3 regions of the Streptomyces sp. NBC_00483 genome follow, and region 3 is predicted to be linked to each of the others. Evidence: riboswitches for the same ligand, from Rfam matches in the RefSeq annotation. Region 3 holds a riboswitch; each other region holds the start of a gene.
What was found. Region 3 has a riboswitch for cyclic di-AMP ahead of OHA73_RS31615 (M23 family metallopeptidase). Riboswitches for the same ligand answer to the same signal wherever they lie in the genome.

Region 1: linked by a shared signal. The riboswitch ahead of OHA73_RS26340 (C40 family peptidase) and the one ahead of OHA73_RS31615 (M23 family metallopeptidase) in region 3 are both predicted to bind cyclic di-AMP.
Region 2: linked by a shared signal. The riboswitch ahead of OHA73_RS18780 (transglycosylase family protein) and the one ahead of OHA73_RS31615 (M23 family metallopeptidase) in region 3 are both predicted to bind cyclic di-AMP.

The regions. Positions count from the first base shown of each region.
Region 1 is NZ_CP107880.1:5,840,924-5,845,924, reverse strand. It holds gene pcrA (DNA helicase PcrA) at 1-1,374, opposite strand, end outside; cyclic di-AMP (ydaO/yuaA leader) riboswitch at 1,603-1,754, shown strand; gene OHA73_RS26340 (C40 family peptidase) at 1,763-2,962, shown strand; gene OHA73_RS26335 (hypothetical protein) at 3,050-3,403, opposite strand; gene OHA73_RS26330 (C40 family peptidase) at 3,704-4,747, shown strand; gene OHA73_RS26325 (class I SAM-dependent DNA methyltransferase) at 4,759-5,001, opposite strand, start outside.
Region 2 is NZ_CP107880.1:4,258,450-4,263,450, forward strand. It holds gene eno (phosphopyruvate hydratase) at 1-1,092, opposite strand, end outside; gene OHA73_RS18780 (transglycosylase family protein) at 1,419-2,162, opposite strand; cyclic di-AMP (ydaO/yuaA leader) riboswitch at 2,167-2,324, opposite strand; gene OHA73_RS18785 (transglycosylase family protein) at 2,505-3,560, opposite strand; gene OHA73_RS18790 (cytochrome P450 family protein) at 3,704-4,999, opposite strand.
Region 3 is NZ_CP107880.1:7,030,932-7,035,932, reverse strand. It holds gene OHA73_RS31625 (HPr family phosphocarrier protein) at 1-229, shown strand, start outside; gene OHA73_RS31620 (GntR family transcriptional regulator) at 417-1,103, opposite strand; gene OHA73_RS31615 (M23 family metallopeptidase) at 1,325-2,125, opposite strand; cyclic di-AMP (ydaO/yuaA leader) riboswitch at 2,138-2,301, opposite strand; gene OHA73_RS31610 (M16 family metallopeptidase) at 2,542-3,909, opposite strand; gene OHA73_RS31605 (M16 family metallopeptidase) at 3,927-5,001, opposite strand, start outside.

The sequences.
Region 1 (5,001 bases), 1.2 Mb from region 3:
CTCGTAGAAGCGGACGCCGCCGACGACCTTGTAGGGCAGGCCGGTGCGGATGAAGATCTCTTCGAAGACACGGGACTGCGCGTTCGTCCGGTAGAAGATCGCCACGTCGCCCGCCAGCGCGTCGCCCGCGTCGGTGAGCCGGTCGATCTCGTCGGCGATGAACTGGGCCTCGTCGTGCTCGGTGTCCGCGACGTAGCCGGTGATCTGGGCGCCGGGCCCCTCGTTGGTCCACAGGTTCTTGGGCCGACGCGACTCGTTGCGCTCGATGACCGCGTTCGCCGCGCTGAGGATCGTCTGCGTGGAGCGGTAGTTCTGCTCCAGGAGGATCGTCTTCGCGTTGGGGTAGTCGTCCTCGAAGTCGAGGATGTTACGGATCGTGGCGCCGCGGAACGCGTAGATCGACTGGTCCGCGTCACCCACGACGCACAGCTCGGCCGGGTCCGCGTCCTCGCCCTCGGTGGGGCCGACCAGCTCGCGCACCAGCGCGTACTGCGCGTGGTTCGTGTCCTGGTACTCGTCGACCATGACGTGGCGGAAGCGGCGGCGGTAGTGCTCGGCGACGTCCGGGAACGCGCGCAGCATGTTCACCGTCGTCATGATCAGGTCGTCGAAGTCCAGCGCGTTCGCCTCGCGCAGGCGCGCCTGGTACATCGCGTAGGCCTGGGCGAGGGTCTTCTCGAAGCCGTCGGCCGCGGTCGCCGCGAAGTCCTCCTCGTCGATCAGCTCGTTCTTGAGATTGCTGATCTTGGCGCTGAAGGACTTCGGCGGGAACTTCTTCGGGTCCAGGTCGAGGTCGCGGCAGACGAGCGCCATGAGCCGCTTGCTGTCGGCGGCGTCGTAGATCGAGAAGGAGGACGTGAAGCCCAGCTTCTTGCTCTCCCGGCGCAGGATGCGGACGCAGGCGCTGTGGAACGTGGAGACCCACATGGCGTTCGCGCGCGGGCCCACGAGGTCCTCGACGCGCTCCTTCATCTCGCCCGCGGCCTTGTTCGTGAACGTGATCGCGAGGATCTGGCCGGGGTGCACTTCGCGCTCGGCGAGCAGGTACGCGATGCGGTGCGTGAGGACGCGGGTCTTGCCGGATCCGGCGCCCGCGACGATGAGCAGCGGGGTGCCGCCGTGCGTGACGGCCGCCTGCTGGTTCTCGTTCAGCCCCTCCAGGAGGGTGGCCGCGCTCAGGACCGGGCGCGGGGCGCCGTCCCGGTAGTGCGTGTCCCTGTCTTCGGGCGCGCCGAGCCTCCCGCCGAACAGGTCGTCCGGCATCGGCTCCGGTGCCCCGTCGTCGTACTCGGGGTCCGGAGGCGGCGGCGGGGGCTCCTCCGCACCGTTCTTCTGGAGGCCGGTCAGGAAGCTGTCGTCAAAGAGGCTGCTCATCGCTCTCCGAGTCTAGGCCGCCCCACTGACAACCCGTGGCTGCCTTCGGAACTCCAAGGGCCCTGCTCCGAACTCCATGGGCTCTCCTCGGAACTCCGAGGGCCCTCCAGAGGCCAGATCACGAAAATGTATCGGGCATATCGAACATCAACCTTCACAGCAGCCACACGAGTTGGCTACGGTGCAGCCGGGCAGCCCGTCCCCCCGCCCGCGGATGTCGCGGCGAACGGGCAGCCCCCGCTGAGTTCCGTACGCCGTAAGGCAGGGAACCGGGGACCCAACCGACCTTGGGGTGAATCGGTCAGCCGACCGTAGGGCAGCCTTCCGCGTACCACGCCCGAACCCGACAGCTAACCCGGTAGGCGGAGGACGGAAGGAGTCGCCTGCCTTGGCGTCGCACCGCAAGCCCCGCAGCCGTTCCCGGATCACCGGCGGCCTTCGCACGACCCCCGCGGTCGGCATCACCACCGCCGCCCTCACCTCCGTGGCACTGCTCTCGCAGACGGCACAGGCCGCGCCCGCGCAGCCGTCGTCCAAGCCGCGCCTCGAAGAGGTCCAGCAGAAGGTCGACACCCTGTACCGGCAGGCCGAGGTCGCCACCCAGAAGTACAACGGGGTGAAGGAGCGGACCGACTCCAAGAAGCAGCAGGTCGACAAGCTCCTCGACGATGTCGCCCAGCGCACCGACGACATGAACACGGCCCGCCAGAAGCTCGGCAGATACGCCGCCGAGCAGTACCGCTCGGGCGCGGTCAGCGACACCGCGACCATGTTCCTCGCGGACGACCCGGAGGACTACTTCTCGCAGCGCCAGCTGATGAGCCGGCTCACCGACGAGCAGAAGAAGTCGGTCGACGACTATCAGGCGCAGGCGCGCGAGACCGCGAAGAAGCGCACCGAGGCGCAGTCGAGCCTCCAGGACCTCACCGAGTCGCAGACCGAGCTGAGGTCGACGAAGGAGACCGTCCAGACGAAGCTCTCCGACGCGCGCAAGCTGCTGGCCGACCTGACGGCCAAGGAGAAGGCGCGGCTCGCGGCGATCCAGAAGGCCAAGGAGGAGGCGGCCCGCAAGAAGGCCGCCGAGCTGGCCGCCAAGCAGAAGGCCGCGGAGGCGAAGCGGAAGGCGGCCGAGGAGGCCGCGCAGAAGGAGCAGGAGTCGTCCGGCTCCTCGGGCTCGGGTTCCTCGGGCTCCTCCGGCTCCGGTTCCTCTTCCTCGGACGCCTCGTACGCCACGAAGGCCGCGCAGGCGCTCGCGTTCGCCAAGTCGCAGGAGGGCAAGCCGTACGTGTGGGGCGCCACGGGCCCGGACTCGTACGACTGCTCGGGCCTGACGCAGGCGGCGTGGAAGTCCGCGGGGATCTCGCTGCCCCGGACGACCTGGGACCAGGTCGAGGTCGGCAAGACGGTGCCGCTCTCCGACATCCAACCCGGTGACCTGGTGTTCTTCTACGACGACATCAGCCACGTGGGCCTCTACATGGGCGACGGCATGATGGTCCACGCGCCGAAGCCGGGCGCGGTCGTGCGCGAGGAGTCGATCTACTACGACGGCACGTCGTCGATCCACAGCGTGGTGCGGCCGGCCTGACCCCACACAGAAGGGCCCGGCAGGTGCGACCTGCCGGGCCCTTCTGTACGTCTTGGTACGCGCTTGTACGTCTTGGTACGCGCTCGCTCAGGTCCAGAGCACCGCGATGAAGATGTTGACGACGGTGAGCGCGCCGACCGTGATGAAGAGGCCCTTCTCCGCCTTCTCCTCGTCCCGCTTCACGTAGACGATGCCGAGGATCACGATCAGGAGCGCGAGCTTCACGCCGATCTTGATGTTGTTCACGGTGCTGCCGTCGGCCTGGTTGAGGCCGACCAGGGCGACGCCGGTCACCAGCATGGTCAGGGCGCCGTGCAGCATCGCCTTGTTGAAGCGGGCCGCGCCCTCCTTCATCGCCGACATCTGCGTGAGGAAGCCGCCGAGCAGCGAGGCGATGCCGATGATGTGCAGGCCGACGAAGAGGTGGATGAGTACGTCCATGGCTCGGAGCCTAACCGGACGCCCATGGCCCACTACGGGCACCCCTTTGCCACTCTGTTATCACTCTCCGCCACCATCCGTAACAAACAGGCCAGTTGCGAACAATCCGACACCAACCCGTTACGCAGAGGTTTAGCGTCCTTCCTCAGGTGACCGGCTCCCCACCGCCGCCCGGGCCAGGGGCGGCAGTCGGACACCCCGCCGAGAAAGGTCCGGCGGCGGCCCGCTCCCCTGTGCGGGCCGCCGCCGGACGCGCGACCGGGGGCCGTGCGATGCGTACGGCGCCCAGAGGAGGACCTTGTGCCGGCAGCTCATCGAAAGCCCCGACCGCGTTCGCTCCGCGGTGGGGGCACGGCCCGCACCGCGGCCACGCTCGCCCTCGCTTCCGCGGCCACCGTCACCGCCCTCGATGGCGGGGCGGCGCACGCGGAGCCCGAGCTCGGCCCCGCACAGGTGCGGGCCAAGGTCGACAAGCTGTACCAGGAGGCGGAGGTCGCCACCCAGAAGTACAACGGGGCGAAGGAGAAGGCGGACGGGGCGCGGAAGAAGGTGGACGCCCTCCAGGACGAGGCGTCCCGGCGCACCGAATCGCTCAACTCCCAGCGGGAGAAGCTGGGTTCGGTCGCGGCCTCCCAGTACCGCACGGGAGGCGTGGACCCGTCGGTCCAGCTGCTCCTCTCCTCCTCCCCCGACGCCTATCTCGACAAGGCGTCCCTCACGGAGCGCGTCGGCGCGCGGCAGGCCGCCGCGGTCACCCGCGTACAGGGCGAACTCCGCGAGATCGACCAGCTGCGCGGCGACGCCGACGGCACGCTCTCCGAACTGCGCGCCAAGAAGGCCGAGTTGGAGGACAACAAGAAGAAGGTGAAGCGAAAACTCGCGGAGGCCCGGCGCCTCCTCGACCGCCTCACCCCTGAGGAGCGCACCGCCACCCCCGCGACGAGCGAGCGCTCCTCCCGCTCGGCGGAACGCGCCGACCTCTCCCAGGCGCCCAACTCCCGCGCCAAGGAGGCGATCTCCTTCGCGTACGGCGCACTGGGCAGCCCCTACGTATGGGGCGCCACAGGGCCCTCCTCCTTCGACTGCTCGGGCCTGACGATGGCCGCGTACAAGGCGGCCGGGGTCTCACTCCCCCGCACGACGTACTCCCAGATCGACGCGGGCCCTCGTATCCCGAAGTCCCAACTCCAGCCGGGCGATCTGGTCTTCTTCTACTCCTCGATCAGCCACGTGGGCCTCTACATCGGAGGCGGCAAGATGATCCACGCCCCGAACCCGAGCGCACCGGTACGGGTGGCCCCGATCGACGAGATGCCGTTCGCCGGGGCGACGCGGGTGGCATGACGCCGCACCGGTCACACGGGCTTCTCCCACACCGACACGTGCTGCCGGCTCTCGCCCGTGAAGGGCTCCCGGGTCCACCCGTCCCACCGCTCACGCAGCCGCAGCCCGGCGATCCGCGCCATGAGGTCGAGCTCGGCGGGCCAGACGTAGCGGAAGGGGATGGTCCAGTAGGACCCCTTCCCGGTCCCGGGATCCACCTCCACATAGTTCGAGCTCATGGCTTGCGTGGCGACGTCATAGCGGTCTAAGGCCCA
Region 2 (5,001 bases), 2.8 Mb from region 3:
GCGGTGCGACATCATGCACTTGAAGCCGTTGCGCTGCGCGAGCTCGACGGCGTCCAGGGTCTCGGTCAGCGAACCGATCTGGTTCACCTTCACGAGCAGGGCGTTCGCCGAGTTCTCCTCGATGCCGCGGGCCAGGCGCTCCGGGTTGGTGACGAAGAGGTCGTCGCCGACGAGCTGGACCTTGTCGCCCAGCTTCTCGGTGATGACGTTCCAGCCGGCCCAGTCGTCCTCGTACAGCGGGTCCTCGATGGAGACGAGCGGGTACGCGGAGACGAGCTCCTCGTAGTACTCCGTCATCTCGGCGGCGGAGCGCTCCTTGCCCTCGAACTGGTACTTGCCGTCCTTGTAGAACTCGGAGGCGGCGACGTCCAGCGCGAGCGCGATCTGCTGGCCGGGAACGTAACCGGCCTCCTTGATCGCCTCAAGGATGAGGTCCAGGGCGGCACGGTTGGAGTCGAGGTTCGGCGCGAAGCCGCCCTCGTCGCCGAGGCCGGTGGCCAGGCCCTTGCTCTTCAGGACCTTCTTCAGCGTGTGGTAGACCTCGGCGCCCCAGCGAAGGGCCTCGGAGAAGGACTCCGCGCCGATCGGGGCGATCATGAACTCCTGGATGTCGACGTTGGAGTCGGCGTGCGACCCACCGTTCAGGATGTTCATCATCGGGACGGGCAGCAGGTGCGCGTTCGGACCACCGAGGTAGCGGAACAGCGGCAGGTCGGAGGCCTCGGAAGCGGCGTGCGCGACGGCGAGCGAGACGCCGAGGATCGCGTTGGCGCCGAGCGAGCCCTTGTTGTCGGTCGCGTCCAGGTCGAACATCGCCTGGTCGATCAGGCGCTGCTCGGTGGCGTCGTAACCGACCAGCTCCGGGCCGATCTGCTCGATGACGGCGAGGACGGCCTTCTCGACACCCTTGCCGAGGTAACGGTTGGGGTCACCGTCACGGAGTTCGATGGCCTCGAAGGCACCGGTGGAGGCACCCGACGGGACGGCGGCACGGCCGGTGCTCCCGTCGTCGAGGCCGACCTCGACCTCGACCGTGGGGTTGCCTCGGGAGTCCAGGATTTCCCGGGCTACGACGACGTCGATGGACGGCACGAGCATCTCCTTCTTGGATGTGACGCAGGCTATGCGGGCGGCTGCTTGGTACGTGGTCCCGCACCCCTGAGCGTAACCGGCTCGCGGGCATCGGCCATCCGAACGCCCGCCTCGTGGACAACGCCGATAGCGAAATGTTCCTTAACTGAACAAAAACAGCGACCTCCGCCCCGGCTGTGCCGGGACGGAGGTCGCCGAAGTGAGCGACCCGTGGGGACGGGGTGCGGCGGGGCTCGGCGTCCGCCGATGCCGAGCCCGTACCTGACGGCCTGGGAGGGCCTGGGGTGGTCCTGTGCGGACCGGTGGTCCTCTGCGGACCGGACGTCTTAGCTGAGGTGCAGCTGCTGACCCGGGTAGATCAGGTTGGCGTCCTTGACGATGTCCTTGTTCTTCTGGAACAGCTGCTGCCAGGTCGTGTCGTGCGCCTCGGCGATCTTGCTGAGGGTGTCACCGGACTTGACCTTGTACTCGCCGTCACCCTTCTCGACCTTGTTGCCGGTCGGGGTGGTGACGGTGTCCTGCTTCGGAGCCGCCTCCTGCTTCGGGGCCTCCTGCTTCGGGGCCTCCTGCTTCGGCTGCTCGCGCTGCTCGGAGCGGTCGGCACGCTGCTGCGTGTCCTGCTGCTGCGTGCTCTGGGTGTCCTGCTTCTGGGTGTCCTGCTGCTGCGAGGACGAGTCGTCGGCGCCACCCTCGTTCGGGGTGGAGGACAGGCCCGAGCCGCAGTTCGGCCAGGCACCGTTGCCCTGGGAGGCGAGGACCTTCTCGCCGACGGCTATCTGCTGGGCCTTGGAGGCCTGGTCGGCGGAGGAGGCGTACTGGTCGCCGCCGTAGGCGGACCAGGTGGAGGACGAGAACTGGAGGCCGCCGTAGAAACCGTTGCCGGTGTTCGTGGACCAGTTGCCACCGGACTCGCACTGCGCGACCTGGTCCCACTCGGACGTGGTCGCGGCGGAGGCGGACGTCGCACCCATCAGCGGCACGGCGACGGCGGCAGCGGCGACACCGCCGAGCGTGGCGACGCGGACGGCCTTGGACGGGCGGCGGTGCTTGTTCTTGCCGGAAAACAGCATGGAGATATCTCCTCACCGACGCCTGCGAGGTGAGCTGTCGGGTTCGGGCCAGTGAGTGCCCGGCAGACGCATCCTTGTGCGCTGCTTAACCCCAAGCCCGTCCGGTCTCCCGGAAGGGCACTTACCTGGGTCCCCCGCTCCTGCCTACGGCGCATACGCGTCGACTGTTCCCGTACGGACGTTGGCAGGATTCGGCGTGACGTCCATCGGGGCCCGCTGAAGCGAGCGGTCACGAACGTAAGCGGTCGATCCGTCCGATTTCAAAGTCGATCAGGGGCTTTGAGACCCATGTCTCACTTGATCAATATCGGACAAAGCCCCTTCAACCGCCCCGAACTCCCGCTACTTTTTGTCCGATCCGTCCCCAAGATCCAGGCTCTGACCAGGAAGGATGAGGTCTGGGTCGGTACCGACCGTCTCCTTGTTCCGCTCGTAGAGCGCATCCCATCCGCCGTGCACGTCCTGGGCCTTCGCGATGTCCCAGAGGTTGTCGCCGGCGTGCACCTTGTACGTGTCGCCGTCGCGCTTGTCGTCGCGCGAGGCGTGACGCCCCTCTCCCGTACGGGAGTCGGAGCCGCCCTCGTCGGCGCGGTCGCCGCGGTGGCGGCCCGACGTGGCGCTGTCCTGCGTCTCGCCGGAGGGCGAGGCGGACGGCGGGGCCGTCTCGGAGGCGGCGTCGTCAGAAGGCGCGTGGGACTTGTCACTTGAAGAGGTCGAGGACTCCTCGGCCTTGTTACCGGAGGTATCGCCCGACTCGTCCGCCGAGGCCTTGTCCGACGCGTCGGAGCCCTCCGCCTCGTCGTGACCCTTGTCTCCCGAATCCGCCGATTCGGTCGAGTCGCCCGGATCGCTCGATTCGCTCGAATCCGTCGCGTCCGTGGAGCCCGCCTTGTCGGCGTCCTCGTCGGCGCTCTTGTCGCCACCCTCGTCCGACTTGCTGTCGGCATCGGTGTCGGACGAAGCGGAGGACTCGGACGGCTGCGGCGACGCGGACACGCCCGGGTCGACGTCCGCCGAGTCGTCGTCCTTGGTGAGGTCGGCGGTGAGCGAGCACATCGGCCAGGCGCTCACGCCCTTGTCGTCAAGAACCTTCTCGGCAACGGATATCTGCTGCGAGCGGCTGGCCTGGTCGGCACGCGGGGCGTAGTCGAGCCCCCCGTACTCCTCCCATCTCTCCTGCGTGAACTGGAGTCCGCCGTAGTAGCCGTTACCGGCGTCCAGGCTCCACTGCCCACCGCTCTCGCACTCGGCGAGCTTGTCCCACGCCTGCGTGGTCGCGGCGCTCGCGCCGCTCGCGGCGAACAGCGGGATCGCGATGGCGCTGCCGGCGACCCCGGCGGCGACGACGAGAGCAGGGGCCTGACGGGGGCGACGGTGACGACCGTTCCCGGAGAGCATGCGTTTGCCTTTCGCGAGACTGATGCTGCTACGCGCGACGGGTAGTGCAAGTGGTGCGAGTTGTGCATGTGTCGCGATGATCCGTGAACGTAGCGGCACTCGAACGCCTGTCACAAGTCGATGCAGCGTAGATCACGTGAAAGTCACAGTGTTGACGGTCCGTCAGCTGACCCGTCGGTTCCGGTGGGGATCTGACGCGGGGTGAACTCCACCGGGAGCGTGCGCAGTCCGCGCATGATGAGGCCGCCGCGCCACCGCAAATCGGTAGGTTCCACCGCAAGTCGCAGGTCCGGGAGGCGGGTCAGGAGGGTGGCGAGGGCGGTCTGTCCCTCCAGGCGGGCGAGCGGGGCGCCGAGGCAGTAGTGGATGCCGTGTCCGTAGCCGAGGTGCTGGTTGTCGCGGCGGGAGAGGTCGAGGGTGTCGGGTTCTGTGAAGCGCGCCGGGTCGCGGTCGGCGGCGGCGAGCACGACGAGGACCGGGTCGCCCACGCCGATCTCCTGGCCGCCGATGGTCAGCGGCTCCCTGGCGAAGCGCCACGTGGCCATCTCCACCGGGCCGTCGAAGCGCAGCAGTTCCTCGATCCCGGTCGCCAACAGCCCCGTCTCCCCCGCCGCGATCGACCTCTGCAGGCGCTCACGCTGGTCGGGGTGTGTGAGCAGGGCGTACGTGCCATTGCCGATCAGGTTGACCGTAGTTTCAAAACCGGCGAAGAGCAGCACGAAACACATGGCCGCCACCTCGTTCTCCGTGAGGTGTTCGCCGTGGTCGGAGGCGCGGATCAGCTCGGAGATCAGGTCGTCGGTGAGGTCGCCGCGCTTGCGGTGGATCAGCTCCACCAGGTACGCGCGGATCCGCTTCACCGCGCGTCCCACCCCGCCGCGCGGTCCACCGCCGTGGCGGATCATCATGCCTGCCCACTCGCGGAAGTCGTCCTGGTCCTCGCGGGGGACGCCGAGCAGGTCGCAGATGGCGTAGATGGGGAGGGGGAAGGCGAAGTCGTGGATGAGGTCGGCTTCGCCCTTGGCCGCGAAGGCGTCGATGAGGTCGTCCGTCAACTGCTGGACGCGCGGCGCGAATTCGGCGACCCGGCGTGGGGTGAACGCCTTCGAGACGAGGCGGCGCAGGCGGGTGTGGTCCGGCGGGTCGATGTTGAGGAGATGGGTCGTCAGCTCGGCCTGGCGTTCGCCGGGGATGCCCGTCTTGCCCTTGGCGGGGCTCCGCTCGTCGTGGTGGTCCGCGTTCTTGCTGAGCCGTTGGTCGGCGAGCGCCTGGCGGGCGTCCGCGTACCGGGTGACCAGCCAGGCCTCGACGCCGCTCGGCAGCGTGGTGCGGTGCACGGGGGCGTGCTCGCGCAGCCAGGCGTAGGCGGGGTACGGGTTGCTTGCGAACTCCCAGCTGAAGAGTTCGGGGGCGCTGGAGGGGGTGGGGCTCTCGGTCACCA
Region 3 (5,001 bases):
CGCTTCCATCTTCGTCCGCGCTGCCACGGCGGCCGGTGTTCCCGTGACGATCGCCAAGGCCGACGGCAACCCCGTCAACGCCGCCTCCATGCTGGCGGTGCTCGGCCTGGGCGCGCAGGGCGGCGAGGAGATCGTGCTGGCTTCCGACGCCGAGGGCGCGGACGCCGCGCTCGACCGTCTGGCGAAGCTGGTCGCGGAGGGGCTCGAGGAGCTTCCCGAGACCGTCTGACACAAAGACAAAAAGCAGTACGGCTGAGCCGCGCGTTCCCCTTCGGGGCGCGCGGCTTTTTCGTTCACTATTGCGGCGCGAATTGGGCAGCTGGAAATGGGCGGCAGGAAATAGGCAGCGGGAATTCATCCGCGCCTCGTTCAACCCATTCACCGAATAGTGCACTTCTTTGTATACGGCGCTGTTGTTAAACCTGACGCCCCACTGTGTTGACTGCATGTTGCGAAGTCCTCACATGCTCGCCCGCGCGGGGGACGCGCAGCCTGTGGGCGGCCGTCGCGCGCTCCGCGTGCAGGGTGGCCAGGGCGCGGGCACGCTCCGCGTCGCCCCGTGCCACGGCGTCGACGATGGCGCCGTGCTCGGCCCAGGACTCGGCCGGCCGGGCCGGGCTCTCCACGGCGTACATCCAGGCGATCTTGTGGCGGAGCTGGGTGAGCAGGGTGATCAGGCCGGGGCTGCCGGAGGCCTGGGCGAGCGTCTCGTGGAACCAGCTGCCGAGGGAGCGCAGATCCTCGCTCTGACCTCGCCGGGAGCGCTCCTGCCCCAGCCTGACCAGGCCACGCAGCACCTTGAGGTGAGCCTCGGTGCGGCGCTGCGCGGCGCGGGCGGCGCCCATGGGTTCGAGCAGCATGCGGATCTCCAGGAGGTCGGCCGCCTCCCGCTCGGTGGGTTCGGCCACGCACGCGCCCGCGTGCCTGCGCGTGACGACGAACCCCTCCGCCTCCAGGGTCCGCAGCGCCTCGCGGACGGGCACGCGCGAGACCCCGTAGCGACGCGCGAGCAGTTCCTCGGTGAGCCTGCCGCCGCGCTCGTAGACGCCGGCGACGATGTCGTCGCGGATCGCTGTGCATACCGACTGCGCGGGAATGCGCATGACTCGACCTCCGCCTCAATGCCCGCGATACGCGGTCGATTGACGCCCGGTCAAGCGCGAATGACACGTGGCCGGAACGTTTACCCGGTGACTCTATTCCACCGGACTTGAATTTCCGACGAGGGAACTGAATCCAGGGATATTTTTTGGACAGTGCAGACCCGCGCACGCGAAAGCCCCGGCTCGGTGAGCCGGGGCTTTCGTGGAGTGTGCCTGACGGGTCAGACGTTCACACCGTGCTGGCGCAGGTACGCGACGGGGTCGATGTCCGAGCCGTAGTCGGGGCCGGTGCGGGCCTCGAAGTGGAGGTGCGGGCCCGTCACGTTGCCGGTGGCGCCGGAGAGGCCGATCTGCTGGCCGGGGGTGACGTCCTGGCCGACGGAGACGCCGATCGAGGACATGTGACCGTACTGGGTGTACGTACCGTCCTTCATCTTGATCACGACGTTGTTGCCGTACGAGCCGCCCCAGCCGGCCTCGACGACGGTGCCCATGCCGACCGCGTGCACCGAAGTGCCGCTGGAGGCGTGGAAGTCGATGCCGGTGTGGCTACCGGAGGACCACAGTCCGCTGCCGGCCTGGTAGGCGGTGGAGACGTACGAGCCGGAGATCGGCGACACGAAGCTGTTCAGGCGCTTGCGCTCGGCCTCGCGGGCGGCGCGCTCCTTGGCCTCGCGCTCCTTCTGGGCCTTCTCGGCTGCCCGCTTCTTGGCCTCCGCCTCGGCCTTGCGCTTGGCCTCCTCGGCCTTCTTCTTGGCCTCGGCCTCGGCCTTCGCCTTGGCGGCGGCCTTCTGCTGCGCGGTGGCCTGCGCGTCGATCTGCTCGGCCAGGGAGTCGCCGATGGCCACGGCCTGCGTGAGGCCGTCGTGCGGGGCTATCGCGGTGTCGGCGGCGAGTGCGGGGGCGGCGAGGCCACCCACCACGCCCGTCGTGGTGATTGCGGCGACGCCGGCGACCTGAGCGGTGGTACGCGTCAGGCGGCTGGGACGGCGGTGCTTCCCGGTGGCACGGGTGAACGCCATGAAGTGGCTGATCCTTTCCTTCCTTCTCGCCTACCGGGTTAGCTGACGGGTTCGGAGCAGGAAGGTCTCCTACAGGCCCCCTCCCCTTACGGGAAGAGCGCCCGATTCACCCCAGGGACTTCGGTGGGTCCCCGGCTCCCCTGGCTCGCACCATGGGGACTCGGCGATGACTGTCCGGTGTCGCGGGCGCGACGTACGTCTGGCGGACAGCCGGAGGGAACGCTAAGCGGGGCGTCTTTGGATCGACAAACAGAACCCGGCTTTTGTAGTGCACGCCACAGGGCAGACAGGCAACCACTACATCAATTCGGACATTTGTGATCGTGTGGTGATTGAAGATGATCGTGACGGACGCCACGAAGCCCCGGCGGCCGATGCCGGCGCCGGGGCTTCGTGGTGTGCCGCGGGAGAGGAACTCAGCCCGCGACCACCGTGACTTCGCCGATGCCGAGCGCCTTGACCGGCTCCTCGATCTGCGCGGCGTCACCCACCAGGATCGTCACCAGGCGATCCGCCGGGAACGCGCTCACGACGGCGGCCGTGGCCTCCACGGTGCCCGTGGCGGCCAGTTGCCGGTACACCTGCGCCTGGAAGTCGTCGGGCAGGTGCTGCTCGACCTGGTCGGCGAGGGTGCTCGCGACGGCCGCGGCGGTCTCGAACTTCAGCGGGGCCACACCCACCAAGTTCTGTACGGCGGTGTCCCGTTCGGCATCCGTGAGCCCCTCGGCCGCCAGCGTGCGCAGGACCTTCCACAGGTCGTCGAGCGCGGGCCCGGTGTTCGGAGTGTCCACCGAGCCGCTGATGGCGAGCATCGCGGCGCCGCTGCCGTCGGGCGCGGAGCGCAGCACCTGGGCGAAGGACCGCACTCCGTAGGTGTAGCCCTTCTCCTCGCGCAGGACGCGGTCCAGGCGCGACGTGAGAGTGCCGCCCAGGCAGTACGTGCCGAGGATCTGCGCGGCCCACACACGGTCGTGCTTGTCCGGTCCGACCCGGCCCATGAGCAACTGCGTCTGCACGGCACCGGGACGGTCCACGATGATCACGCGGCCGGTGTCGTCGGCGACGACCGGCGGCACGGGGCGCGGCTCGGCGGTGTCGCCGGTCCAGGCGCCGAGCGTGTCGGCGAGGAGGGCGTCCAGGTCGATGCCCGTCAGGTCGCCCACGACGACGGCCGTGGCGGTGGCGGGGCGTACGTGCCGGTCGTAGAAGGCGCGCACGGCCGCCGCGTCAATGGCCGAGACGGTCTCCTCGGTGCCCTGGCGCGGGCGCGACATGCGCGCGTCGGCCGGGAAGAGCTGCTTGGAGAGCTCCTTGGCGGCGCGCCGGGCCGGGTTGGCGGCCTCGTGCGGGATCTCGTCCAGGCGGTTGCGGACGAGGCGCTCGATCTCGCTGTCGTCGAAGGCGGGGGCCCGCAGGGCGTCGGCCAGGAGGGCGAGGCCCTTGGAGAGGCGGGAGGCCGGCACTTCGAGGGAGGCACGGACGCCGGGGTGGTCGGCGTGCGCGTCCATCGTGGCGCCGCAGCGCTCCAGCTCGGCGGCGAACTCCTCGGCGGAGTGCTTGTCCGTGCCTTCGTTGAAGGCACGCGCCATGATCGTCGAGACGCCGTCGAGGCCCTTCGGTTCCGCGTCAAGCGGTGCGTCCAGGTGCACCTCCACGGCGATGACCTGCTGTCCCGGCCGGTGGCAGCGCAGCACCGTCAGGCCGTTGGGGAGCGCGCCGCGCTCCGGGGCCGGGAACGCCCAGGGCTTGGGCTCGCCCGCCTGCGGCCGCGGGTGGAAGTCCATGTTCGCGAGCTGCTCGGTCACTGGCCCGCCTCCTCAGCGATCTCGGCGTTCTCGGTGTCGGCGGGCGCGGTCGGCTCGTACACGAGGGACGCGCGGTTGTCGGGACGCAGGCGCGCCTTGGCGATCTCCTGGACCTCCTCCGCGGTCACGTCCAGAACGCGTCCCACGGCGGTCAGGGCGAGCTGCGGGTCGCCGAACAGGACGGCGTAGCGACACAGCTCGTCGGCGCGCCCGGAGACCGTGCCCAGGCGGTCCAGCCACTCGCGCTCCAACTGGGCCTGGGCGCGCTCCATTTCCTCAGGGCTCGGGCCCTCCTCGGCGAACCGGGCGAGCTCCTCGTCGACGGCGGCCTCGATGACCGGCACCTCGACGTCTCCGGAGGTCTTCACGTCCAGCCAGCCCAGCGAGGGCGCTCCGGCGAGGCGCAACAGGCCGAAACCGGCCGCCACGGCGGTGCGGTCACGGCGTACGAGCCGGTTGTACAGGCGCGAGGACTCGCCGCCGCCGAGGACGGTGAGGGCGAGGTCGGCGGCGTCGCACGCGCGCGTGCCGTCCAGCGGGAGCCGGTAGGCCGACATCAGGGCACGCGCCGGCACCTCCTCCTCGATGACCTCGCGCTGCTGCTCGCCGATGACCTCCGGGAGGGCACCGTCGCGCGGGGCGGGCTTGCCGTCATGGCCGGGGATGGAGCCGAAGTACCGCTCGACCCAGGCCAGCGTCTGCTCCGGGTCAATGTCGCCGACGATCGACAGCACCGCGTTGTTGGGCGCGTAGTAGGTGCGGAAGAAGTTCCGCGCGTCTTCAAGGGTGGCCGCGTCCAGGTCGGCCATGGAGCCGATGGGCGTGTGGTGGTACGGGTGCCCCTCGGGGTACATGAGGGCGGTCAGCTTCTCGAACGCCGTGCCGTAGGGCACGTTGTCGTAGCGCTGGCGCCGCTCGTTCTTCACGACGTCCCGCTGGTTCTCCATCGACTCGTCGTCGAGGGCCGTGAGGAGCGAGCCCATGCGGTCGGCCTCGAGCCACAGCGCGAGCTCCAGCTGGTGGGCGGGCATGGTCTCGAAATAGTTGGTGCGCTCGAAGCTCGTCGTACCG